4 regions of the Streptomyces longisporus genome follow, and region 4 is predicted to be linked to each of the others. Evidence: riboswitches for the same ligand, from Rfam matches in the RefSeq annotation. Region 4 holds a riboswitch; each other region holds the start of a gene.

Region 1 (5,837 bases), on a different contig from region 4:
GAGTACGGCTTCTTCGCCGTGTACGCGGCCTTCATGGTCCCCGCGTTCGGCCTGCTGACCTGGCTGGTGATCTGGACCCGCCAGCGCGAGCTGCGCACCGTGCGCGAGGAACTGCCCGCATACGCCGTCGCGGGCTGGCTCACCCCCGCCGAGCCCTACGCCCTCGGTTCGATGCGGGCCCGCCGACTGGCCCGCGAACACGCCGCCCGGCACCTCGGCAAGCCCGCCGCACGCGAGGTCGCCCAGTACGAGGCGTACGCGACCTCCCTGGCCTTCCTGCGGCACCGGGGGCGCCGTGGCCGCGCCGGCGCCGACTTCGTCGTCAGGGAACGGGAGTTGCTGCACGAGCTGTGGCGCCGCCGCGAGGTGGCGCGCCCGGCGCTGGACCACGCGGCACGGATGACGGCGCCCCCGGTGCCGGTGGCGGCGCCGCCCTGGCCGGTGTACGGGGCGTACGGGTACCCGGCGGTGCCGAATCCCGCGTACAACCCGTACCGGTCGTAGAGCCCGAGCAGGTCAGGCAGACGCTTCCGTCAGGCGGGCGACCTCGGCCTCGGTGAGCGCCAGTTCGCCCACCGCCAGCAGCGCCGGGAGCTGCTCCACCGTCCGCGCGGACGCGATCGGGGCGGCGACCGTCGGCTGGGCGGCGAGCCAGGCCAGGGCGACCGTGGCGACCGCGGCGTCATGGGCCTGGGCGATCTCGTCGAGGGCGGTCAGGACCCGCCGGCCGCGCTCGCTCTCCAGGTACTTGGCGGCACCGCCGGCCCGCGGGCTGTCGACGGTCGTGCCGGGCCGGTACTTGCCGGTGAGGAAGCCGGCGGCGAGGGAGAAGTACGGGACGGCGGCCAGGCCGTAGCGGGCCGCCAGGTCCTGCAGCTCGCCCTCGTAGGTGTCGCGGGAGACCAGGTTGTAGTGGGGCTGCAGGGCCACGTACTTGGCCAGGCCCTCGCGGTCGGAGAACTCCAGGGACGCGCGCAGCCGGTCGGCGGAGATGTTGGACGCGGCGATGTGCCGGACCTTGCCCTCCTTCACCAGCTCGTCGAGCGCTCCGATGATCTCCTCGACCGGCACCTCGGGCTTGTCGAAGTGGGTGTAGTAGAGGTCGATGTAGTCGGTGTCGAGGCGGCGCAGCGAGGCCTCTGCGGCGGCCTTGATGTTGGCGGCGGACAGGCCCTGGAAGTCGGGGTGCTGGCTGACCTTGGTCGCGATGACCACGTCGTCGCGGTTGCCGCGGGCCCTGACCCACTTGCCGATGATCGTCTCGGACTCGCCGCCGTGGTTGCCCTCGACCCAGGCCGAGTAGGCGTCGGCGGTGTCGACGAAGTTGCCGCCTGCGGCCGCATAGGCGTCGAGCACGGCGAAGGAGGTGGCCTCGTCGGCGGTCCAGCCGAAGACGTTGCCGCCCAGGGAGAGCGGGAAGACCTCGAGGCCGGAGGAGCCGAGCTTGCGCAGAGAAGGAGAAGTCATGCTCTACGTCAACGCCCGCCCCGAAGGCCGGTCTTCCGCGGCGGGCGCAAAGATCCCGTAAACAAGCGGATTACGGCACTCCGGGTACGGACGGAGAACGTACGGGTCTCAGGGGTTGAGGCCCTTGCTGCGCAGCCACGGCATCGGGTCGATGCCCGTGGCCTGGCCGTCGGGGTGGACCTCCAGGTGCAGATGCGGGCCGGTCACGTTGCCGGTGGCGCCGATGCGGCCGATGACGTCACCCGTGCTGACCTTCTGGCCGACGCTGACGCTGATCGACGACTGGTGGCAGAACCAGAGCTGCGTACCGTCGTCGAGGGTGAGGATCGTGCGGTAGCCGTACGCCCCCGCCCAACCGGCCTCCGTGATGGTGCCGGAGTGGATGGCCTTGATGAGGGTGCCCGTGGGGGCGGCGAAGTCGAGGCCCGTGTGGTAGCCGGAGGACCACATGGAGCCGGACTGACCGAAGGTGCCGGTGATCGTGTAGGAGACGACCGGCAGCGTGTACTGCTTGGCCAGCTCGGCGAGCTTCGCGTCCTCGGCGGCCTTCTTGACCGCCGCCTCCGCCTTCTCCTTCGCGGCGGCGGCCTTGGCCGCGGCGTCCTTCTCGGCCTTGGCGGCGGCTTCGTCGATCTGCTGCGCGAGGGCCGCCTCGCCGGCTGCCTGGCTCTTGCTGTCGATCTGGACCTGCTGCGACGCGGCCTGCGCCATGATCCGGTCGCGCAGCGCCTCACCGGCGCCCTGCGCGGTGCCCGCGGAGGTGGTGGCGACGTCGCTGAGCGCGGTCGCGGAGCCCTTGGGGGCGTCGGAGCCACCGCCGAACACATGGCTCACGGAGGCGAGATCGGGCATGGAGATCGACACCGGCGGCTTGCCGGTGTTGGCGCTGGCCATGCCGCCCGCGCCGACGGCGGCTATGACGCCGACGCCGAGGACGGTGGAGCTGCGGGCGAGTCCCCCGCCGCGCTGCTTGGCGACGCGGTGCCGGCCGCGGACCGGGGCGAGGGAGTCCTCGGTGGGATTCCACTCCTCCCAGGGGCCCTCGTCGGTGCGTCGGCCGGCGAAGCCGAAGGGTTCGGTGCTCGGCACGAACGGGGCTGCCGGGGCAGGCGGGTTGGACGCCACGTGGGCGTGCTCCTTTCCTTCCTTCTCGCCTACCGGGTTAGCTGACGGGTTCGGAGCAGGAAGGTCTCCTACGCGCGTATACCTGCCGTGCTGCCACGGCGGTGTCGGCGCGATTCACCCCAGGGTGGTGGTTCCCCGGTTCCCTTGCGGGATTCGGCGCGTGCGCACGGAGCCGCCTCTTGTGACGGCTGGGACGACCGCGCTGCGTTATCGAACGTTAATAGACCCGGGGTGTCGTTTCCAAGGTGTTCTGCTTGATCATTAACCTTTCTGACCTGGACAGACGGCGCATGAACGGCGAAAAACGGGCGAGTTGACCGCGCCTCAGAAACCTCAGGGCCGTCGTACGGCGAGCAGCGCCATGTCGTCCGCCATGGCCTCGCCGGCGTATCTGCGCACCTCCCGCGCGAGGGTGGCGAGCAGCGCGGCGGGCTCGTGGAAGACCCGGCCGGCGAGCCGGTCCGCGGGTTCGAAGAACCGCCCGTGCTCGTCCCGTGCCTCGGACAGCCCGTCGGTGTACAGCAGCAGCGTGGCCCCGCTGCGGAACGCGATCTCCTCCGCGCGGTCGGGCCGGCCCCCGAAGTCACCCATGCCGAGCGGCAGGGCGGGCTCGCGGGCGTCCAGGGTGTGCACGGTGCCGTCCGGGCACAGCAGCAGCGGGGGCGGGTGGCCGCGAGTGACGATGCGGACGACGCCCTCGCCGTGCGGAAGTTCGGCGAGCACGGCGGTGGTGAACCCCTCGAACAACTCGATGCCCGCGCGCCGCGCCGCCTCCCGCTCCAGCGCCCGCTCCAGCCGCTGCGCGACCGCCTCCAGCGTGGCCTCCTGCTCGGCGGCCTCCCGGAACGCCCCGATGACGACGGCGACGGCGGCCACCGCCCCCATCCCCTTTCCGCGCACGTCGCCGACGACCAGCCGTACGCCGTGCGGGGTGTCCTGCACGGCGTACAGGTCCCCGCCGATGGAGGCATCGGCCTGCGCGGCCTCGTACCGTGCCGCGATCGCGAACGCCCCGATCCGTTCGGCGGGTTCGGGCAGCACCGCGCGCTGGACGGCCTCGGCGATCTCGCGCTGCGAGGCGAGTTCCTCGCGGCTGCGGCGGACGAGGAGGTTGATGAGGACGGCCAGGACGGAGACCGTCGCGATGGTGGCCAGCTCGGTGATCGCCTCCACCTGGAGGAGGATGCCCACCTGCGCATGGATCGCGGTGACGACCAGGACGGTCGCGAGGCCGGTGAGGAGCGTGCCGCGGCGCGAGTAGAGCGGGGCGGCGACCAGGGGGGCGGCGGTGAAGATGGGGCCTGCCGTGAACCGCGAAGGCGTGAGGTAGTCGTAGAAGGTCCCGCCGACGATCAGCAGCGCCGGGAGCAGCCGCACGAAGGTGCGTGCGTATGAGATCGGCCCCTCCTGCTCCACCCCTCCAGGTTTCCCGGTACGGCGGCACGGGGCGAGCCGGATGACCCGACCGGGGGAAACACTCAGGGCCGGAGTCCAGTGACTGGACTCCGGCCCTGAGCCTTGAGTAGCGGGGACAGGATTTGAACCTGCGACCTCTGGGTTATGAGCCCAGCGAGCTACCGAGCTGCTCCACCCCGCGTCGTTGTGTCACCAGCATACGCCATCCGCGGGGCTGTCTGCGCCAGGGTTTGGGTCCGCCCTCTTTCACCTGCGTTTTCGGGTCCGCAGGCCTCGGTCAGGCGGCCGGGTTGTCCGCGTGGGTGAGGGTCTCCCAGGAGACGAAGAGGTCGTCGGTGCCGGCCGGGCGGGTCTGCTCGACCAGCTTGTGGGCGGCCGGGACGGGGGTGCCGAGCCGGTTCTCCAGATGGTTGAGGGCGACCTCCAGGTCGGGGCCCATGTTCCCGACGACCCTGCCGCCGCACAGCCAGCGCGGGGGTTTGGCGCCCATCTCGTAGCGGGCGTGGAAGTCGAGGGCCGCCTTCAGCCGGTCCTTGACGTCGCCGTACAGGTCGACGCCCTGGTGCCAGGCGGTCTCGGCGATGTGCGCCGTGGCGGCGAGGGAGTAGCCGACGTGCTTGAAGTTGCGGCAGGTCTCCTGCGCGATGCCGTCCTCGAACTTCGTCTCCTTGAACCAGTACGTCTCCAGCTTCTGCACGGTGTTGGCGTCGGAGCCGGCCGGGGTGAGCGGGATCTTGCCGTCCTTGCGCAGATAGAAGTAGTCGGGCACCAGGCCACGGAAGCGTTTGACGGCGGCGTCGAAGGTCTTGTGGTCGTCGGTGAAGACGGCGATCCCGATGGCGGCGTCGGTCATCGCGAGGTCCCAGTTGCCGTTGTAGTCGGGAAGGTCCCTGGTGACCTCGGGGAGGTAGGCGGTGCGCAGCATGGCCGTGAACCGCCGTACGCGGTCGGCGGGCCAGCCGGCGCCCGGTGCGTACCGGATGATCTCCGCGGCCCGTGCCCAGGTCGACCCGGCCCAGGAGGCCTGCAGCTGGGCGTCCTGCGCCGTGTGCCGCTTCAGCTGCGCCGACCAGGCGTCCATGATCTCCCGCGCCTTGAGGGCGTGCTGCCGCTCACCGGTGACGCTGTACAGAAGGGCCTGTGTGTAGGCGGCGATGGCGTCCTGCCGCTCCTCCAGACAGCCCTTCGCCCCCTTGCCGCCCCAGGGGCAGTTGACGACCGCGGTCGGCTGGGCCGTGTACTTGTACGACCCGTACTTGCTGTCCCGCATGTCGAGGAACGCCTGCAGCCAGGGCTGCTTGCCCGCGATGACGTTCTTGCGTACGACGTCCAGCTGGGCCTGGCTGACGAGGACGCCGGGGTGGGTGAACGGTGCGCCCGGGGGCAGCGCCCTCGCCATGGTGCGGGTGCCGGGGTCGGTGCCGCAGGAGGCGACGAGCGCCGTCAGCAGGAGGACGAGGAGAACTGCCGCCGCACGTCTGGGAACTGACCTCACTGGCACTACCTCCGCGATCGCCTCCGGCCGGTACGGTCAGGGTCGCCCTTCCGGGGGGCGGGCGCAGGATCTGTTGGGCCGATCGGCCGGTGCGGGGAGTTGTGTGTCTTGCGGTGCTGGGGGCTGCGCCCCCAGACCCCCCTCGGCCTGAACGGCCTCGTCCTCAAACGCCGGACGGGTCGGAAGTGCCGACCCGGGCCGAGAGGTCACCGGAGCAAGTGCCGGTTCGGTGCCTTTGCCCGCTCCTCGTACTCCCCCAGTACGACCACCTCGACCCCCTGCCCGGCCAGCAGCCCGCTCCCGTCCGCCCCCGTCACGAAGGTGTCCGGTTCGC
Region 2 (5,837 bases), on a different contig from region 4:
TCGAGGAGGGCGACCGCGACGAACTGCGCGAGGAACTGGGCGACGTCCTGCTCCAGGTGGTCTTCCACGCCCGGATCGCCGAGGAGGACCCGGACGCCCCCTTCTCCGTCGACGACGTGGCCGCCGGCATCGTCACCAAGCTCATCCACCGCCACCCGCACGTCTTCGGCGACGAGACCGCCGCCACGCCCGAGGAGGTCAAGGAGCACTGGCTGCGCACCAAGGCGGTCGAGAAGCAGCGCACCTCGGTGACGGAGGGCATACCGCTGGGCCAGCCGGGCCTGGCCCTCGCGGCGAAGCTGGCGTCGCGGGTGCGGACGGCGGGCCTTGCGGTTCCGCTGCCCCAAGCCGAGGGCGTGGGGTACGAGTTGCTCGCGCTGGCGGTGCGCGCCGAGGCGGAGGGCGTGGACCCGGAGGCCGCGCTGCGGGCGGCCGCCCGCACCTACCGGGACGCGATCAAGGAGACGGAGGGCCGGAGCCGGTCAGGTGGCGGTGAAGCGCACGGGCAGGTCTCGTAGCCCCCGCATGATGAGCCCGCCCCGCCAGCGCAGCTCGGCGGGGTCGGCGGCCAGTTCGAGATCGGGCAGGCGGCGCAGCAGCGTCTCCAGGGCGGTGCGGCCTTCGAGACGGGCCAGCGGGGCGCCGAGACAGTAGTGGATGCCGTGGCCGTATCCGAGGTGCTGGTTGTCCCGGCGGGAGAGATCGAGCGTGTCGGGCTCCGAGAACCGGGCCGGGTCGCGGTCCGCCGCGGCCAGGACCACCAGGACCGGGTCGCCGGTGGCGATGCGCTGCCCGCCGATGGTCAGCGGCTCGGTGGCGAAGCGCCAGGTGGCCAGTTCCACCGGGCCGTCGTAGCGGAGCAGCTCCTCTATACCGGTGTCGAGCAGTGCGCTCTCACCGCGCCCGATCGACTCCTGGAGCCGCTGCCGCTGCCCGGGATTGCGCAACAGCGCATAGGTCCCGTTGCCGATCAGGTTGATGGTGGTCTCGAAGCCGGCGAAGAGCAGCACGAAGCACATCGCGGCGGCCTCGTTCTCGGTCAGGTGCTCGCCGTGGTCGGAGGCGCGGATGAGGCCCGAGATCAGGTCCTCGCCGAGGTCGCCCCGCTTGCGGTGGATGAGTTCGGCGAGATAGCCGCGGATCTTCTTCACGGAGCGGGCGACGCCGCCGCGCGGGCCGCCGCCGTGCCGGATCATCATCCCCGCCCAGTCGCGGAAGTCGTCCTGGTCCTCGCGCGGGACGCCGAGCAGATCGCAGATCGCATAGATGGGGAGGGGGAAGGCGAAGTCGTGGATGAGATCGGCCTCGCCGTGCGGCGCGAACCGGTCGATGAGGTCGTCCGTCAACTCCTGCACCCGCGGCGCGAATTCGGCCACCCGCCGGGGGGTGAACGCCTTGGAGACGAGGCGGCGCAGCCGGGTGTGGTCCGGTGGGTCGATATTGAGCAGATGCGTCATGAGATTGGCGCTGCGCTCACCCGGAATACCGGTCCTGCTCTTGCCCTGCGCGTCCTCGGCGTGATGCTCGGGGTTCTTCGAGAGCCGCCCGTCCGCGAGCGCCTGACGTGCGTCGGCATACCGGGTCACCAGCCAGGCCTCGACCCCGCTGGGAAGTTTCGTCCAGTGGACGGGGGAGTGCTCGCGCAGCCAGGCGTAGGCCGGATACGGGTCGCCGGCGAATTCCCAGGTGAAGAGTTCGGGAGCGGTGTTCGGGACGTTCACAGGACGACCGTATCGGGAGCCCGCAGGTGGATGGACCGCCGCAGCGAACGGGCCAAAGATGATGCGCGTTCAAGTCTGTGATCTTCACGTGATCTACGCGGCATTAACTTGTGACAAGTGATCGGCACCGGCTACGTTCACGGACCAGCGCGGCGGTATCGAACGCCTGTCGGTGTCATGTGCCGCGCGGTCATTGCTGTCTCGCGAAAGGCCTCCGCATGCTCTCCGGGAACGGTCGACACCGTCGCCCCCGTCAGGCTCCGGCCATCCTCGTCGCGGCCGGAGTGACCGGCTCCGCCATCGCGATCCCGCTCTTCGCCGCGGGCGGCGCCAGCGCCGCCGACGGCACCACGTGGGACAAGGTCGCCCAGTGCGAGACCGGCGGCTCCTGGAGCGAGAACAGCGGCAACGGGTTCTACGGCGGGCTCAAGTTGACCCAGGAGAACTGGGAGAAGTACGGCGGCCTCGACTATGCCCCGAGGGCCGACCTCGCCAGCCGCAACCAGCAGATAGCCGTCGCCGAGAAGCTCCTGGACGACCAGGGTGTCGGCGCCTTCCACACCTGCGGACTGACCTCCGGGCTCACCAAGGACTCGGGCTCGGCCGCCATCGACACCGGTGTGCTGGGCGGCGGTTCCGGTTCGTCCGATTCATCCGGGGCATCCGACTCCACGGGTCTGTCCAACTCCTCGGGCAGCGCTTCCGATGGGTCCTCTTCGTCGGATTCGTCCTCCGGCTCGTCCTCCAGTGCCTCCCCTTCGACCTCCGCGAGCGCGACGGACAACTCCACCGAATCCGGCACATCCGCCTCGCCGTCCACCTCTCCGTCCAAGAAGGCCACAGGTAACCCACAGGGCGCCGACAACTCGTCGACAGACAAGGCGAAGGTGGACGACTCGGACAATCCCGAGCCTCCGGCGTCCACTTGGACCCTCGTCGACACCGGCACGACCGGCACCGGCCGCCACCGTGGCGCCAGCGCCGACGAGACGGCCGGCAAGGCCGCCGACAAGACCAAGACGGACGGCGGCACGCACGACACGTACACCGTCCATGCCGGCGACACTCTCGCCTCCATCGCCGACTCCCTTGGCCTGGACGGCGGGTGGCGTGCGCTCTACGCCGCGAACAAGGACGCCATCGGTACCGACCCGAACCACATCTTCGCCGGTCAGACCCTGAAACTCGGTGCCGAATAGGGCGAAAAACAACGGGAGTTCACGTCACACTTCGCCACTGAATGTCCGGATTGGTGAAAGTGTGGGATGAGTCTCAGAAGCCCTGATCGTCTTTGAAATTCGACGGATCGCGTGTCTACCGTCGTCACCGCTCGTCAACACGAGCCCCGGCTGCCGCAACGCCGAATCCTGCCAGCGGCCGTACGGGAACAGTCGTCGCGTAAAGCGCCGTAGGCAGGAGCGGGGGACCCAAGGTAGGTGCCTGCCCGGGCAGTTGACGGGCGGCTAGGGGTGTAGCCGTGTCTCGTGAGAGCGAGAGCACGGCCGGGCAACTCAACCGGCCCGAACCCGACAGCTCACCTCGCAGGCGTCGGTGAGGGGATCGAACCATGCTGTTTTCCGGTAAGGGCAAGCACCGTCGTCCGTCCAAGGCCACCCGCGCCGCCGCGCTGGCCGGCGTCACCGGTGTCGCCATCGCCGCTCCGCTGATGGCGGCCGGCAACGCCTCCGCCGCCACCGCCTCCGAGTGGGACACGGTCGCCCAGTGCGAGTCCGGCGGCAACTGGGCCATCAACACCGGGAACGGCTACTACGGCGGCCTGCAGTTCTCCGCCTCCACCTGGGCCGCGTACGGCGGCACCGCCTACGCCCCGCAGGCCAACCAGGCCTCCAAGGCGCAGCAGATAGCCGTCGCCGAGAAGGTCCTCGCCGCGCAGGGCAAGGGCGCCTGGCCGGTCTGCGGCACGGGCCTGTCCGGTGCCGCCTACAACGGCAGCGCCCCCAGCATGAACACCAACCGCTCCACCGACTCGCAGGCCGCCTCCCGCTCCGCCGAGCGCCCGGCCGCCAAGACCGAGAGCACGAAGAGCACGAAGACCGTCACCACCCCGACCGGCAAGAAGGTCAAGAAGGGCGACGGCGAGTACAAGGTCGTCAAGGGCGACACCCTCAGCTCGATCGCCGAGAAGCACGGCGTCAAGGGCGGCTGGCAGCAGCTGTTCAAGCTGAACAAGGGCATCGTCGAGGACGCCAACCTCATCTACCCGGGCCAGCAGCTGCACCTGAAGTGATGCAGGGCTAGAGCCACCCCCGTCCCCCACGGGCTCCCCGCTCCGGTGCGTGTTCCCCCGTACGCACCGGGGCGGGGTTCTTTTTGCTCCCCCTCTTTGTTCCGTTCGGAAACAATTTACTCTCGGTTCTGCCCAAGAGGTGGTCGGCAGCGTGGCCGATCGGCCTTGGGCGGTTAGGCTCATCCCGCAGAGCCACCGCGCTACTGCCGTAGCCGTGTCACATCCAAGAAGGAGATGCTCGTGCCGTCCATCGACGTCGTCGTAGCCCGGGAAATCCTGGACTCCCGAGGCAACCCCACGGTCGAGGTCGAGGTCGGCCTCGACGACGGCAGCACGGGTCGTGCCGCCGTCCCGTCCGGCGCCTCCACGGGCGCCTTCGAGGCCATCGAGCTCCGCGACGGTGACCCCAACCGCTACCAGGGCAAGGGTGTCGAGAAGGCCGTCCTCGCCGTCATCGAGCAGATCGGCCCGGAGCTGGTCGGCTACGACGCCACCGAGCAGCGCCTGATCGACCAGGCCATGTTCGACCTGGACGCCACCGACAACAAGGGCTCCCTCGGCGCCAACGCCATCCTCGGCGTCTCCCTCGCCGTCGCCCACGCCGCCTCCGAGGCCAGCGACCTGCCGCTCTTCCGCTACCTGGGCGGCCCGAACGCGCACCTGCTGCCGGTGCCGATGATGAACATCCTGAACGGCGGCTCGCACGCCGACTCCAACGTGGACATCCAGGAGTTCATGATCGCCCCCATCGGCGCGGAGTCCTTCTCCGAGGCCCTGCGCTGGGGCGCCGAGGTCTACCACACCCTCAAGAAGGTGCTGAAGACCAAGGGCCTGTCCACCGGCCTCGGCGACGAGGGCGGCTTCGCCCCGAACCTGGAGTCCAACCGCGCCGCGCTCGACCTCATCATCGAGGCCATCAAGCAGGCCGGCTACGCCCCCGGCGAGCAGATCGCGCTCGCGCTCGACGTCGCCGCGTCCGAGTTCTACAAGGACGGCAAGTACGAGTTCGAGGGCAAGTCCCGCTCGGCCGCCGAGATGACCGAGTACTACGAGGAGCTCGTGGCGGCCTACCCGCTCGTCTCCATCGAGGACCCGCTGTTCGAGGACGACTGGGCCGGCTGGAAGGTCATCACCGACAAGCTGGGCGACAAGGTCCAGATCGTCGGCGACGACCTGTTCGTCACCAACCCGGAGCGCCTGGCCCGCGGCATCGAGGAGGGCACCGCCAACGCCCTGCTCGTCAAGGTGAACCAGATCGGCTCGCTCACCGAGACCCTGGACGCCGTCGAGATGGCCCAGCGCAACGGCTTCAAGTGCATGATGTCCCACCGCTCCGGCGAGACCGAGGACGTCACCATCGCCGACCTCGCCGTCGCGGTGAACTGCGGCCAGATCAAGACCGGCGCCCCGGCCCGCTCGGACCGTGTCGCCAAGTACAACCAGCTGCTGCGCATCGAGGAGATCCTCGACGACGCCGCGGAGTACGCGGGCCGCAGCGCGTTCCCCCGCTTCAAGGGCTGAGCAAAGGCTCCAGGGCTGACCCATCCTGGGCTAAGCCTTAGCCAGTCGTACGTACGTCCCCGTACCGGTCCCGTACCGTGTGCGGGGACGTACACGTGTGACGGGAGGCGGGGACATGGCCGTGAAGGACCGGGACCGGTTCTCCACCGCGACCAGGATCAGGCTGCTCGGCGAGCAGACGGCGGCCCGGGTCTACCGCTCCCAGACCAAGCGGCAGGCCCGCCGGTCGCGGCTGACCGGCCGGGCGGCGCTGCTCGCCCTGGTGCTGTGCTCGATGGTGGTGGCGCTGGCGTACCCCATAAGGCAGTACGTCTCCCAGCGCTCCCAGATCGCCGATCTCCAGCGGC
Region 3 (5,837 bases), on a different contig from region 4:
ATGGTCGGTTTGCCGGTGCCACGCCAGGTCACGGCGACGGACACCTTGTCGTCCTGCACCTTGATGAACTCGAGAGCGGCGCCGTCCTGGTCGCCGACGGCCGGACCGCCCGCCACGGGCACCTCATTGGCCCCGCGCAGACCGGCGGCCAGAAGGGTTCCCCCGGCGTCGTCGGACGCGGTCCCTGCGGTGGCGTGGGCCGGGATCGCCGCGGCGGCGATCCCCCCGGCGGCGGCCACCGCGACAGCGGTGGCCATCAGGCTCTTACGGTGCCTGGAGAACGTCGTCTTCATGCCCATGATTCTGTTTTCTCCCCGTGGACCGGCCGACACCCCCTGCGTCGGCCTTCTGGGGATGACTACGGAAGCGATCTGACTCTGGACTCAGTCCAGGTTTGTGACATGCATCACATCGCCCGAAGCGTGGGTCAGAGGGCCGCTCGACCGACAGCTCAGCCGGCCCGGTGCACCACGGCGTCGCACATCTCCATCAGCGCGAGCTTCGCATCGCACTCCTGCAGCGGAGCCAGGGCCGCCCGCGCCTCCTCCGCGTAGCGCACCGTGTCCCGCCGCGCCTGCTCCAGCGCAGGATGCGCCCGCAGCCCGGCGAGCGCCTCGGCGTGCCGCGCGTCGTCGCTCAGGTCGGAGTCCAGCAGCTCGCACAGGGCGATGTCCTCGGCAAGCCCCAGCCGGGCCGCCCGCTCCCGCAGCCGCAGCACCGGAAGCGTGGGAACCCCCTCGCGCAGGTCGGTGCCCGGGGTCTTGCCGGACTCTCGGGACTCGGAGGCGATGTCCAGTACGTCGTCCGCCAGCTGGAAGGCGACTCCGAGCCGCTCCCCGTACTGTGTGAGCACGTCCACGACCGTCTCGTCGGCGCCCGACATCATCGCCCCGAAGCGGCACGACACGGCCACCAGCGAGCCCGTCTTGCCGCCGAGCACGTCCAGGTAGTGGTCGACCGGGTCCCGGCCGTCCTGCGGCCCCGCCGTCTCCAGGATCTGCCCGGTGACCAGGCGCTCGAACGCCTCGGCCTGCACCCGGACCGCCTCGGGCCCGAGGTCGGCGAGGATGTGCGAGGCGCGCGCGAACAGGAAGTCGCCGGTGAGGACCGCCACCGAGTTGCCCCAGCGGGTGTTGGCGCTGTCCACGCCGCGCCGCACGGCGGCCTCGTCCATCACGTCGTCGTGGTACAGCGTCGCCAGATGGGTCAGCTCCACCACCACGGCCGACGGCACGACCCCCGGCGCGTACGGGTCGCCGAACTGGGCGGCGAGCATCACGAGCAGCGGACGGAACCGCTTCCCGCCCGCCCGCACCAGGTGCTGGGCGGCCTCCGTGATGAAGGGCACCTCACTCTTGGTGGCTTCGAGCAAACCTTCCTCGACGGCCGCCAATCCGGCCTGGACATCGGCTTCCAGAGCCTGGTCCCGCACGCTCAGCCCGAACGGCCCGACGACGGTCACGAGGGGTCTCCTGTCTGCTGGTGTCTACTGGCGGTTACACGGTTTGTCGATAGGTCGCTGACATCACTCAAGTCAGCGTATCCGGTCACCTTTCGATCACCGATGCCGCCCACCCGTCCAGCCTGGGCGGTATCGGATCACGACCGGTATGTTTTTGATCAACCGATAAGAACGAATATCTATCGACTTGTCTATCGGGGTGTCGGCCGACGCGCCTCTCGGCGTGTCCCCCGGCGCGTCCGTACGAGTCGGCACGCCCGATCGCCCCTCCCTCACGAAACGACTCACGAGGACCTCCGGATCCCGGCACGGGGCGCTCGACGGGCGACCGTCATGACAACGACGTGCACCACACGCCAGGTTCCGCTTTCGCCCCCCAATGAGGCGATGGACGGCTGGTTGACCACGAGTTGGGGTCATTGCCCTATTTGCCGTTCTTGCGGATGCCGGTGACTTGACTCACACGGCGGCTCGGACCGACAAGCGCGGCCCCCTCGCCGGTTCCCCTCCCCCGTACGCGAGTTGAGCCTTGGCAACCGCAAAGGATCAAGTGCCCCATAAGCCTCAGCCCAAGGTCAATAGGTGTGATCTGTGAAGCCGACACTTGTTCCCGCCATGTGCTCTCGCATACGTTCCCGGCCAGTCGGGTGGACGCCGAATCCTGCCGCCGCCCGGGCACGACCATCGACCAACTCACTCGCACGGCAGGAGCGGGGGAACCAGGTAGGCCGCCGGACCGGGCATCGTCCCGGGCCGGCTAGGGGTGAAGTCGCGTTGCCGTACGGCTGCGCGGCCGGGCATCTCCCCGCCCGAACCCGACAGCTCACCTCGCAGGCGACGGAGAGGATCCCGCCATGCCTGCAACAGGTCAGCACCGTCGTCCCAGAAGCAACCGCCTCGCCCGCAAGCTCGCCGTCACCGGTACGGGTGCCGCCGTTCTCGCCCTCCCGCTCATCGGGGCGAACAGCGCGTCCGCGGCCACCCCGACCGTCGCCAACGTGAAGTCGATGGGCTACGCCGACAACCTCGACGGCTGGATCCGGGGCGCCCTCCAGGTCATGAAGCAGAACGGCATCCCGGGGACGTACAACGGCATTTACCGCAACATCATCCGCGAGTCCTCGGGCGACCCGGCCGCCATCAACAACTGGGACTCGAACGCGGTCGCCGGCACCCCGTCCAAGGGACTGCTGCAGGTCATCGACCCGACGTTCCTCGCCTACCATGTGCCCGGCACGGCGATGAACCCCTTCGACCCGATCGCGAACATCACGGCCGCCTGCAAGTACGCCGCCGCGCGGTACGGGTCGATCGACAACGTGTTCGGCGCCTACTGAGCGCTCCGCGGGATGTGCGGCAATGTGCCGTCCTTCCTCTGCGGCGTCGTCGTGGCTGGTCGTGCGGTTCCCCGCGTCCCTTGAGGGCGCTGCCGAACCGCACCGGACTTCGCCGAGGCCGCTTGGAGTTCCCCCAGTTCCCCGAGTTCATGGAGCTCGTCGAGTTCCATGAACTCGAAGAACAGTCGCTCGAGGACGACGGCGATGCCGTCGTCCTCGTTCGACAGGGTGATCTCGTCGGCCACCGCCTTGAGTTCGGGGTGGGCGTTGGCCATGGCGACGCCGTGGGCGGCCCAGTCGAACATGGGAATGTCGTTGGGCATGTCACCGAAGGCGATCGTCTGCTGCGGGCCGAGCCCCAGGTGCGCGGCGGCCAGTGCGAGGCCCGTCGCCTTGGTGATGCCGCATGGCTGGAGTTCGACGGTCCCCGGCCCCGACATGGTGACCGTGGCCAGCGAACCCACCACCGAGCGCGCCGTCGCCGCCAACTCGTCGTCGGACAGGTCGGGATGGCGCAGCAGCACCTTGCTGATGGGTTCGCACCACAGGTCGGCGCGCCGGTCGACCCGGACCGCGGGCAGCGTCGGATGCGGCATCAGGTAGCCCGGTTCGATGAGCGTGAGTCCCTCCACACCGTCCTGGTCGACAGCCGCGTACACCTGGCCCACCTCGGCCTCGATCTTGCCGAGGGCGGTCTCGGCCAGTTCCCGGTCCAGGGTGACGGACCACAGCAGACGGTCCGCGCCCACGTCGTACACCTGCGCGCCCTGCCCGCACACCGCGAGCCCCCTGCTGCCCAGTTGGTCGAAGAGCGGCCGCACCCTGGGGGCCGGCCGGCCCGTCACGACCAGGTGCCGGGCGCCGGCCCCGGCGACCCGCGCGAGAGCGGCGAGGGACCGGTCGGAGAGCGTGTCGTCGCCTCGGAGCAGCGTGCCGTCCAGGTCGGTGGCGATGAGTGCATATGCGGTGGGTGCGGCCATGATCAGAGAATACGGACAGGACGCCCCACCGACTCATCGCGAACCGGACGACGGCCGATTGCCCCACCGTCCCTCGCTCAACTCCCTTATCCTTGTGGGCTCTTCATCGTCAGGCAGGGGCCCGCGGCCGCTGCCTAGCCGTGCGCTGCCGCCAGGTGTTTGGCCAGCCTCGGAGAGGCGAACTCGGTGCCGCACACGAAGCGCATCACCGGGCCGTACGACGCCGCGGCCGGCAGGCCGGTGAAGTACAGGCCGGGGACCGAGGAGACGTATCCCGCGCCCAGTTTGGGTGTGCCGCGGCTCACCGCGAGACGCGTGCGCAGCTCGTGGCCGAGGAAGTCCATGGCCGCGATGTCCACCCGGTATCCGGTGGCCGCGATGACATGGTCCGCGGACATATCCAGGATGCGGCCCGCGTGGGTGCGGACCGTCAGCTTGGGGGTGCCCTCGGCCGCGTCCGCCCGCACGATCCGGTCGACCTCGCTGACCTGCACCTTCCCCTCGAAGCGGTCGCGCAGCCACCATGCGCCGAGCGGACCGAGGACGCGCCGCACCAGGTAGTGGCGGGCCTCGGCCGGCAGATAGCGGTAGGGGTGCGGGTAGTAGCTGAGGGCCCACAGGGACCAGGCGCGGCCGAAGGGCGACTCCGGGCGCAGCTTCGGCTGCTTCCACGGCGGTGCGCCGAAGGCGACCCTGCCGCGGCCGCGGGAGACCACCCGCACCCGTGCGCCCGCCTCCGCCGCCAGTGCCGCCGTCTCCAGCGCGGACTGGCCGGCGCCGATCACGATCAGTTCCTTGCCGGCGTAGCGCGTGAGGTCGTGCTGCTGGGAGCTGTGGGAGACCGGGCCCGTGGGGGTGGGTCCGTCCGCGGCGGCGGTGGCCAGTTCGGCCGGCAGGTGCGCGAGGCCGGACAGGCCGGTCGCCACGACGACCGCGCGGGCGGTGAACAACTCGCCGGAGTCCAGCTTGAGTTCGAAGCCTCCGCCCCCCCGCCGGTCGACCGACACCACCCGCACCTGCTCCAGTTCGGGCACCAGCTTCTGCTGGAACCACTCGCCGTAGGCGATGAAGGTCTCGACGGGGATGATGTCCTCGTCCGTCACCAGCCGCCTGATGCCGGCGGCGTCGCAGTAGTCGGCGAGTGTGTGGCCCTGCTGCGGCGCGTCCAGACTGGAGGCGACCGGGGTCGACTTGAGGAGCATTCCGGCGGGCATGTGGTCGCGCCAGCTGACCATGGGCTCGCCGAAGACGCGGACCGGCAGTCCGCGGGCTCGGAGATGGGCGGCGGTGGACAGGCCGAAGGGCCCGGCGCCGATGACTGCAACCGGTTGAATCACGAAGTCCCTCCCCAGGACGCTCACTTCGTCACTTCGTGTGGTTCGTCTCGGGCTGCTGACCGGTCCGGCTAGCCGCCCGAACTGGTGGTGCTGCCGCGGCGGTTGGTCCGCCACAGCTGGTACAGGTGCTTCGCGCCCGGCCGTACGAAGCGCGCGAGCATCGTGAGGAACGGCAGCGGGTCGTCACCCGCGAGCCAGGCCAGCTCCGTCCCGCTCGCGTGCGCCGGTGCGTGCGGCGTCGTATAGCCGCTGCGGCGGTAGGCGAGCAGGGCGGGCAGGTCGATGTTCTCCACGATGTACCGGTGGCCGGCCCGCTGTTCCCCCTCCGGGACGGAGCGGCCGGTCAGGTCGAGATGCATGGCGCGGACGACGTCCACCCCCGACTCGTTCTCGAAGAGCCGGAACTGGGCGCCCATGCGTGGATTGAAGTCGAGGAGTTTGTACTGTCCGTCGCGCCGGTCGAAGCGCAGGTCGAGGTCGATGATGCCGCTGAAGCCGATCTGTTTGATGAAACGCGCGGCGATGTCCGCGAGTTCCGGGTTGTCGACCACGTACGCGTTCGCCGTCATCCCCGCGTGCGGCGGCCAGGAGCGCACCTTCACGCCCGTGAACATCGCGAGCGGGGTGGAGTCCTGGTCGAAGTAGGCGTGCACGATCCAGTCCTCGGCGTCCTCCCTGGGCAGGTACTCCTGGAGGATCACCCCGGGGCACTCGCCCCAGT
Region 4 (5,837 bases):
CAGGACCGGCAGGAAAACCGCGGTTCGAACCACCGCATCCGCGAGGCGAAGGGACGTACATGCCCATGGGTCACACGGCCACAGACCAGGCAGGCACCGGGGGCCTGACAGCGACCGAGCACCGCCTGGCCAACGGCCTGCGCGTGGTGCTCTCAGAGGATCACCTGACCCCCGTCGCGGCGGTGTGCCTCTGGTACGACGTCGGCTCGCGCCACGAAGTCAAGGGACGTACCGGCCTGGCTCACCTTTTCGAGCACCTGATGTTCCAGGGCTCCGGGCAGGTCAAGGGCAACGGGCACTTCGAGCTGGTGCAGGGTGCCGGCGGCTCGCTGAACGGCACCACCAGCTTCGAGCGCACCAACTACTTCGAGACCATGCCCGCCCACCAGTTGGAGCTCGCCCTCTGGCTGGAGGCCGACCGGATGGGCTCCCTGCTCGCCGCCCTCGACGACGAGTCCATGGAGAACCAGCGGGACGTCGTCAAGAACGAGCGCAGGCAGCGCTACGACAACGTGCCGTACGGTACGGCGTTCGAGAGGCTGACCGCCCTCGCCTACCCGGAGGGCCATCCCTACCACCACACGCCGATCGGCTCGATGGCCGACCTGGACGCGGCGACCCTGGAGGACGCGCGCGCGTTCTTCCGCACGTACTACGCGCCGGGCAACGCCGTCCTCTCGGTCGTCGGCGACATCGACCCGGAGCAGACGCTCGCCTGGATCGAGAAGTACTTCGGGTCCATCGCCTCGCACGACGGGAAGCCGGAGCCCCGCGACGGCTCGCTGCCCGAGATCATCGGTGAGCAGCTGCGCGAGGTCATCGAGGAGGAGGTCCCGGCGCGCGCCCTGATGGCGGCCTACCGGCTGCCGCAGGACGGCACGCGCGAGGCGGACGCCGCCGACCTGGCGCTCACCGTCCTCGGCGGCGGCGAGTCCTCCCGCCTCTACAACCGGCTGGTGCGCCGCGACCGTACGGCCGTCGCGGCCGGATTCGGCCTGCTGCGGCTGGCCGGAGCGCCCTCCCTGGGCTGGCTCGACGTGAAGACCTCCGGTGACGTCGAGGTGCCGGTCATCGAGGCCGCCATCGACGAGGAGCTCGCCCGGTTCGCCGCGGAGGGCCCCACGGCCGAGGAAATGGAGCGTGCCCAGGCCCAGTTGGAGCGCGAGTGGCTGGACCGGCTCGGCACGGTCGCGGGCCGCGCCGACGAACTGTGCCGGTTCGCCGTCCTCTTCGGCGACCCGCAGCTCGCCCTCACCGCCGTCCAGCGCGTCCTGGAGGTGACGGCCGAGGAGGTCCAGGAGGTCGCCAAGGCCCGTCTGCGCCCCGACAACCGCGCGGTGCTCGTCTACGAGCCGCTCTCACCCGAGTCCGCGGAGCACACCCAGGACGAGGACTTCCCCGAAGACCCCGAGTCCGAAGCCACGGTGGAAGCCACCGACCAGAACGAGGAGGCGGCCAAGTGACCGAGCTCGCCACGATGCAGTTCCACCCGCAGCCCCGGGCGGGCGAGGCCAAGCCGTGGGCGTTCCCGTCCCCCGAGCGCGGCGCGCTCGACAACGGCCTCACCGTCCTGCGCTGCCACCGCCCCGGCCAGCAGGTCGTCGCCGTCGAGGTGCTCCTGGACGCGCCTCTGGAGGCCGAGCCGGCCGGTTTCGAAGGTGTCGCCACGATCATGGCGCGGGCCTTCTCGGAGGGCACCGACAAGCACTCCGCCGAGGAGTTCGCCGCCGAGCTGGAGCGCTGCGGCGCCACCCTCGACTCGCACGCGGACCACCCGGGTGTACGTCTGAGCCTCGAGGTCCCGGCCTCCCGTCTCGCCAAGGCGCTCGGTCTGCTCGCCGACGCCCTCAGGGCGCCCGCGTTCGCCGACAGCGAGGTCGAGCGGCTGGTCCGCAACCGCCTGGACGAGATCCCGCACGAGCTGGCCAACCCCTCGCGCCGTGCCGCCAAGGAGCTCTCCAAGGAGCTGTTCCCGGCGACCTCGCGCATGTCGCGTCCGCGCCAGGGCACCGAGGAGACGGTCGAGAAGATCGACGCGGCGGCCGTGCGCGCCTTCTACGACCGCCATGTCCGGCCCGCCACGGCCACCGCCGTCGTCGTCGGCGACCTCACCGGCATCGACCTGGACGCGCTGCTCGACGACACCCTGGGCGCCTGGACCGGCTCCAAGGCCGAACCCCGCCCCGTGCCGCCGGTGACCGCCGACGACACCGGGCGCGTGATCATCGTGGACCGTCCCGGTGCCGTCCAGACGCAGCTGCTCATCGGCCGCGTCGGCCCCGACCGGCACGACCGCGTGTGGCCCGCGCAGGTGCTCGGCACGTACTGCCTCGGCGGCACCCTCACCTCGCGCCTGGACCGCGTCCTGCGCGAGGAGAAGGGCTACACCTACGGTGTGCGCGCGTTCGGCCAGGTCCTCAGGTCCGCCCCGGACGGCTCCGGTGCCGCGATGCTCGCCATCAGCGGCTCCGTCGACACCCCGAACACCGGCCCGGCGCTGCAGGACCTGTGGACGGTGTTGCGCACCCTCGCCGAGGGCGGCCTCACCGACGCCGAGCGCGACGTCGCCGTACAGAACCTCGTCGGTGTGGCGCCGCTCAAGTACGAGACCGCGGCGGCGGTGGCGAGCACGCTGGCCGACCAGGTCGAGCAGCACCTGCCCGACGACTACCAGGCGACGCTGTACCAGCAGCTCGCCGCGACCGGCACCGTGGAGGCCACCGCGGCGGTCGTGAGCGCCTTCCCGGTGGACCGTCTGGTGACGGTTCTCGTCGGTGACGCGGCGCAGATCAAGGAGCCCGTCGAGGCGCTCGGGATCGGCGAAGTCAGCGTGGTGTCGGCCGAGTAGCGGCACGCGCGCGCGGGACGGCCCTGGTGACGGATGCGTCGCCAGGGCCCTCGTATGTCCGAATTGGCAGAGAATCGAAGGAGAGTTGCCTGTCTGCCCTGTGGGATGCGCTACAAACACCGTGATCCGTTTGGGGATTGAAAGCGGCCCCGCTTAGCGTCGTCCGGGCTGTCCGTCAGGCACCGCGCCGCATCCGCGGCACCGGACAGCCATCGCCGAGTCCCCGTACGGCGCGAGCCAGGGGAGCCGGGGACCCGCCCTCCTGTCGCCGCCATCGCGGCTGGAGGGGCCCAAGTCCCAGGGGTGAATCGGACGCCCGCGCGTGCAGCGAGGGGGTCCGTAGGAGACCTTCCTGCTCCGAACCCGTCAGCTAACCCGGTAGGCGAGAGGGAAGGAAAGGACCAGCCACTACATGGCGTTCACGCGCGCCACCGGGAAGCACCGTCGTCCCACGCGGATGCACCGCACCACCACCCGCGCCGCCGGAGTCGCGGCCCTCGCCGCCACCGGCGTCATCGGCACCCTCGCGGCTCCCGCGCTCGCCGCCGACACCGCCGTCGAGCAGACCGGCCTGACCCCTGTCATCACCATCGGCAACACCATCGCCGACAAGATCGACGCCCAGGCCGACGCCCAGAAGCAGGCCGCCGAGGAGGCCGCGCTCAAGAAGGCGGCCCTGGAGGCGGCACGCGAGAAGGCCGCCGCCCAGGCCAAGCAGGAGCGCGAGGCCAAGGAGCGCGCCGCCCGCGAGGCCGAGCGCAAGCGCCTCAACACGTTCGTGGCGCCGATATCGGACTCGTACGTCTCCACCGGCTACAAGGCCAGCGGCTCCCTGTGGTCCTCCGGCAGTCACACCGGCATCGACTTCCACGCCGCGAGCGGCACGGTCGTCCACGCGGTGGGCGCCGGGACCGTCGTCCAGACCGGGTGGGGCGGCGCCTACGGCAACCAGATCGTGATCAAGATGAACGATGGCACGTACACCCAGTACGGCCATCTGTCGTCCATCGGCGTCTCGGTCGGGCAGACGGTCACCCCGGGCCAGCAGATAGGCCTCTCCGGCGCGACCGGCAACACCACCGGACCGCACCTGCACTTCGAGGCCCGCACGACGCCCGAGTACGGCTCGGACATCGACCCCGTCGCCTACCTGCGCTCGCACGGCGTGAACGTGTGACGACGGATCGCAGGATCCGCTGAAGCCCCGGCTCCCGAGCCGGGGCTTTCGGCGTTTCTGCCGCCCTGCTGTCCAAAAAATATCCATGGATTCCGGCCCGCCGTCGGAAATTCCGCCTCCGTGCAATAGAGTCACCGATACACGTCAATCATCGACGTTTCACGGGGATTAAGTCGGAGGTCGGTCATGCGTATTCCGGCGCACTCGGTGTGCACGGCGATCCGGGACGACATCGTCGCCGGTGTCTACGAGCGCGGCAGCCGGCTCACCGAGGAACTCCTCGCGCGCCGCTACGGCGTCTCGCGCGTCCCCGTGCGCGAGGCCCTGCGCACCCTGGAGGCCGAGGGCTTCGTGGTGACCCGGCGGCACGCGGGCGCGTGCGTCGCGGAACCGACCGAGCAGGAGGCCGCCGACCTGCTGGAGATGCGCATGCTGCTGGAACCGCTCGGCGCCTCCCGGGCCGCCCAGCGGCGCACCGACGCCCATCTCAAGGTGCTGCGCGGCCTGGTCAGACTGGGCCAGGAGCGGGCCAGGAGGGGCAACAGCGAGGATCTGCGCTCCTTGGGGGGCTGGTTCCACGAGACGCTCGCCCAGGCCTCGGGCAGCCCCGCGCTGACCTCGATGCTGACCCAGTTGCGCCACAAGATCGCCTGGATGTACGCCGTGGAGGCGCCGGCCAACCCCGTGGAGTCCTGGGCGGAGCACGGCGCGATCGTCGACGCCGTGGCCCGCGGCGACAGTGAGCGCGCGCGGGCGGTCACCACACTGCACACCGAGCGTTCGAGCGCGGTGCACCGGCTGCGGTTCGGCGGCGCGGAGCGGGCGAACGCTGTGAGGAACTCGCAACATGCCGTAAACATGTCGGGCCTGCGGCATTAACACGGGCACCGTATACAAAGAGGGAACAATTCGCGGGGGCATTATTTCTGCTGCCCGCGATCGGTAATTCCATCGCCTCTGCGCGGGAAAAGCAAAGGGCTCGCCCGGCAATTCGGACGAGCCCTTCTGTGGTGCCGTGATCAGACGGTCTCGGGAAGCTCCTCGAGCCCCTCGGAGACCAGCTTCGCCAGCCGGTCGAGGGCGACGTCCGCACCCTCGGCCTCGGAGGCGAGGACGATCTCCTCGCCTCCCTGGGCGCCCAGGCCGAGAACGGCCAGCATGGAGGCCGCGTTGACGGGGTTGCCGTCGGCCTTGGCGATCGTCACCGGGATACCTGCGGCCGTGGCGGCCCGGACGAAGATGGAAGCGGGGCGGGCGTGGAGGCCCTCGGCCCAGCCGACGTTGACGCGGCGCTCAGCCATGTGATGCTGCCCTTCAGAGTCTCAGGGTTGTCTAGACCAGTTTCCCACACGTGAAACGTCTCCGGAGCGGTCCTGTGTCCCGTCCGGGGTGGGCAGTCGGACCGCGGCCTCGGCCCGACTTCCGTCCTTGTTCTCTTCTCAACGGACTGCCGTGTTCTCCACAGACTGCCTCGCGCCGTTGTCGGACGCGAGCCGTACTCTGGGGCCCATGCAGACCTCGCCGGACCGGCACGAGTACCCCGCCCACTGGGAGGCCGACGTGGTGCTGCGCGACGGCGGCACCGCGCGCATCCGCCCCATCACCGTTGATGACGCCGAGCGCCTGGTCAGCTTCTACGAGCAGGTTTCGGACGAGTCGAAGTACTACCGCTTCTTCGCGCCCTACCCTCGTCTGTCCGCCAAGGACGTCCACCGCTTCACGCACCACGACTTTGTGGACCGGGTGGGACTCGCGGCCACGGTCGGCGGCGAGTTCATCGCCACCGTACGCTATGACCGCATCGGCGCCGAC

The links. Region 4 has a riboswitch for cyclic di-AMP ahead of ABD355_RS19545 (M23 family metallopeptidase). Riboswitches for the same ligand answer to the same signal wherever they lie in the genome.
Region 1: another riboswitch for cyclic di-AMP. It lies ahead of ABD355_RS27900 (M23 family metallopeptidase); the one in region 4 lies ahead of ABD355_RS19545 (M23 family metallopeptidase).
Region 2: another riboswitch for cyclic di-AMP. It lies ahead of ABD355_RS21595 (transglycosylase family protein); the one in region 4 lies ahead of ABD355_RS19545 (M23 family metallopeptidase).
Region 3: another riboswitch for cyclic di-AMP. It lies ahead of ABD355_RS28655 (transglycosylase SLT domain-containing protein); the one in region 4 lies ahead of ABD355_RS19545 (M23 family metallopeptidase).

Annotation. Positions count from the first base shown of each region.
Region 1 covers NZ_BAAASG010000012.1:462,132-467,968, reverse strand. The annotation lists gene ABD355_RS27910 (PrsW family intramembrane metalloprotease) at 1-504, shown strand, start outside; gene ABD355_RS27905 (aldo/keto reductase) at 517-1,467, opposite strand; gene ABD355_RS27900 (M23 family metallopeptidase) at 1,576-2,592, opposite strand; cyclic di-AMP (ydaO/yuaA leader) riboswitch at 2,605-2,761, opposite strand; gene ABD355_RS27895 (PP2C family protein-serine/threonine phosphatase) at 2,926-4,008, opposite strand; tRNA gene ABD355_RS27890 (tRNA-Met) at 4,116-4,189, opposite strand; gene ABD355_RS27885 (alginate lyase family protein) at 4,286-5,509, opposite strand; gene ABD355_RS27880 (dihydrofolate reductase family protein) at 5,710-5,837, opposite strand, start outside.
Region 2 covers NZ_BAAASG010000010.1:101,622-107,458, reverse strand. The annotation lists gene ABD355_RS21610 (nucleoside triphosphate pyrophosphohydrolase) at 1-518, shown strand, start outside; gene ABD355_RS21605 (cytochrome P450 family protein) at 483-1,721, opposite strand; gene ABD355_RS21600 (transglycosylase family protein) at 1,940-2,920, shown strand; cyclic di-AMP (ydaO/yuaA leader) riboswitch at 3,116-3,284, shown strand; gene ABD355_RS21595 (transglycosylase family protein) at 3,289-3,969, shown strand; gene eno (phosphopyruvate hydratase) at 4,204-5,490, shown strand; gene ABD355_RS21585 (FtsB family cell division protein) at 5,606-5,837, shown strand, end outside.
Region 3 covers NZ_BAAASG010000013.1:136,967-142,803, reverse strand. The annotation lists gene ABD355_RS28665 (CHRD domain-containing protein) at 1-293, opposite strand, end outside; gene ABD355_RS28660 (polyprenyl synthetase family protein) at 452-1,462, opposite strand; cyclic di-AMP (ydaO/yuaA leader) riboswitch at 2,139-2,312, shown strand; gene ABD355_RS28655 (transglycosylase SLT domain-containing protein) at 2,317-2,799, shown strand; partial or broken gene ABD355_RS28650 (HAD family hydrolase) at 2,979-3,779, opposite strand; gene ABD355_RS28645 (NAD(P)-binding domain-containing protein) at 3,914-5,116, opposite strand; gene ABD355_RS28640 (carboxylate--amine ligase) at 5,185-5,837, opposite strand, start outside.
Region 4 covers NZ_BAAASG010000009.1:119,947-125,783, forward strand. The annotation lists gene ABD355_RS19535 (M16 family metallopeptidase) at 60-1,463, shown strand; gene ABD355_RS19540 (M16 family metallopeptidase) at 1,460-2,848, shown strand; cyclic di-AMP (ydaO/yuaA leader) riboswitch at 3,052-3,248, shown strand; gene ABD355_RS19545 (M23 family metallopeptidase) at 3,261-4,025, shown strand; gene ABD355_RS19550 (GntR family transcriptional regulator) at 4,212-4,904, shown strand; gene ABD355_RS19555 (HPr family phosphocarrier protein) at 5,045-5,326, opposite strand; gene ABD355_RS19560 (bifunctional acetate--CoA ligase family protein/GNAT family N-acetyltransferase) at 5,535-5,837, shown strand, end outside.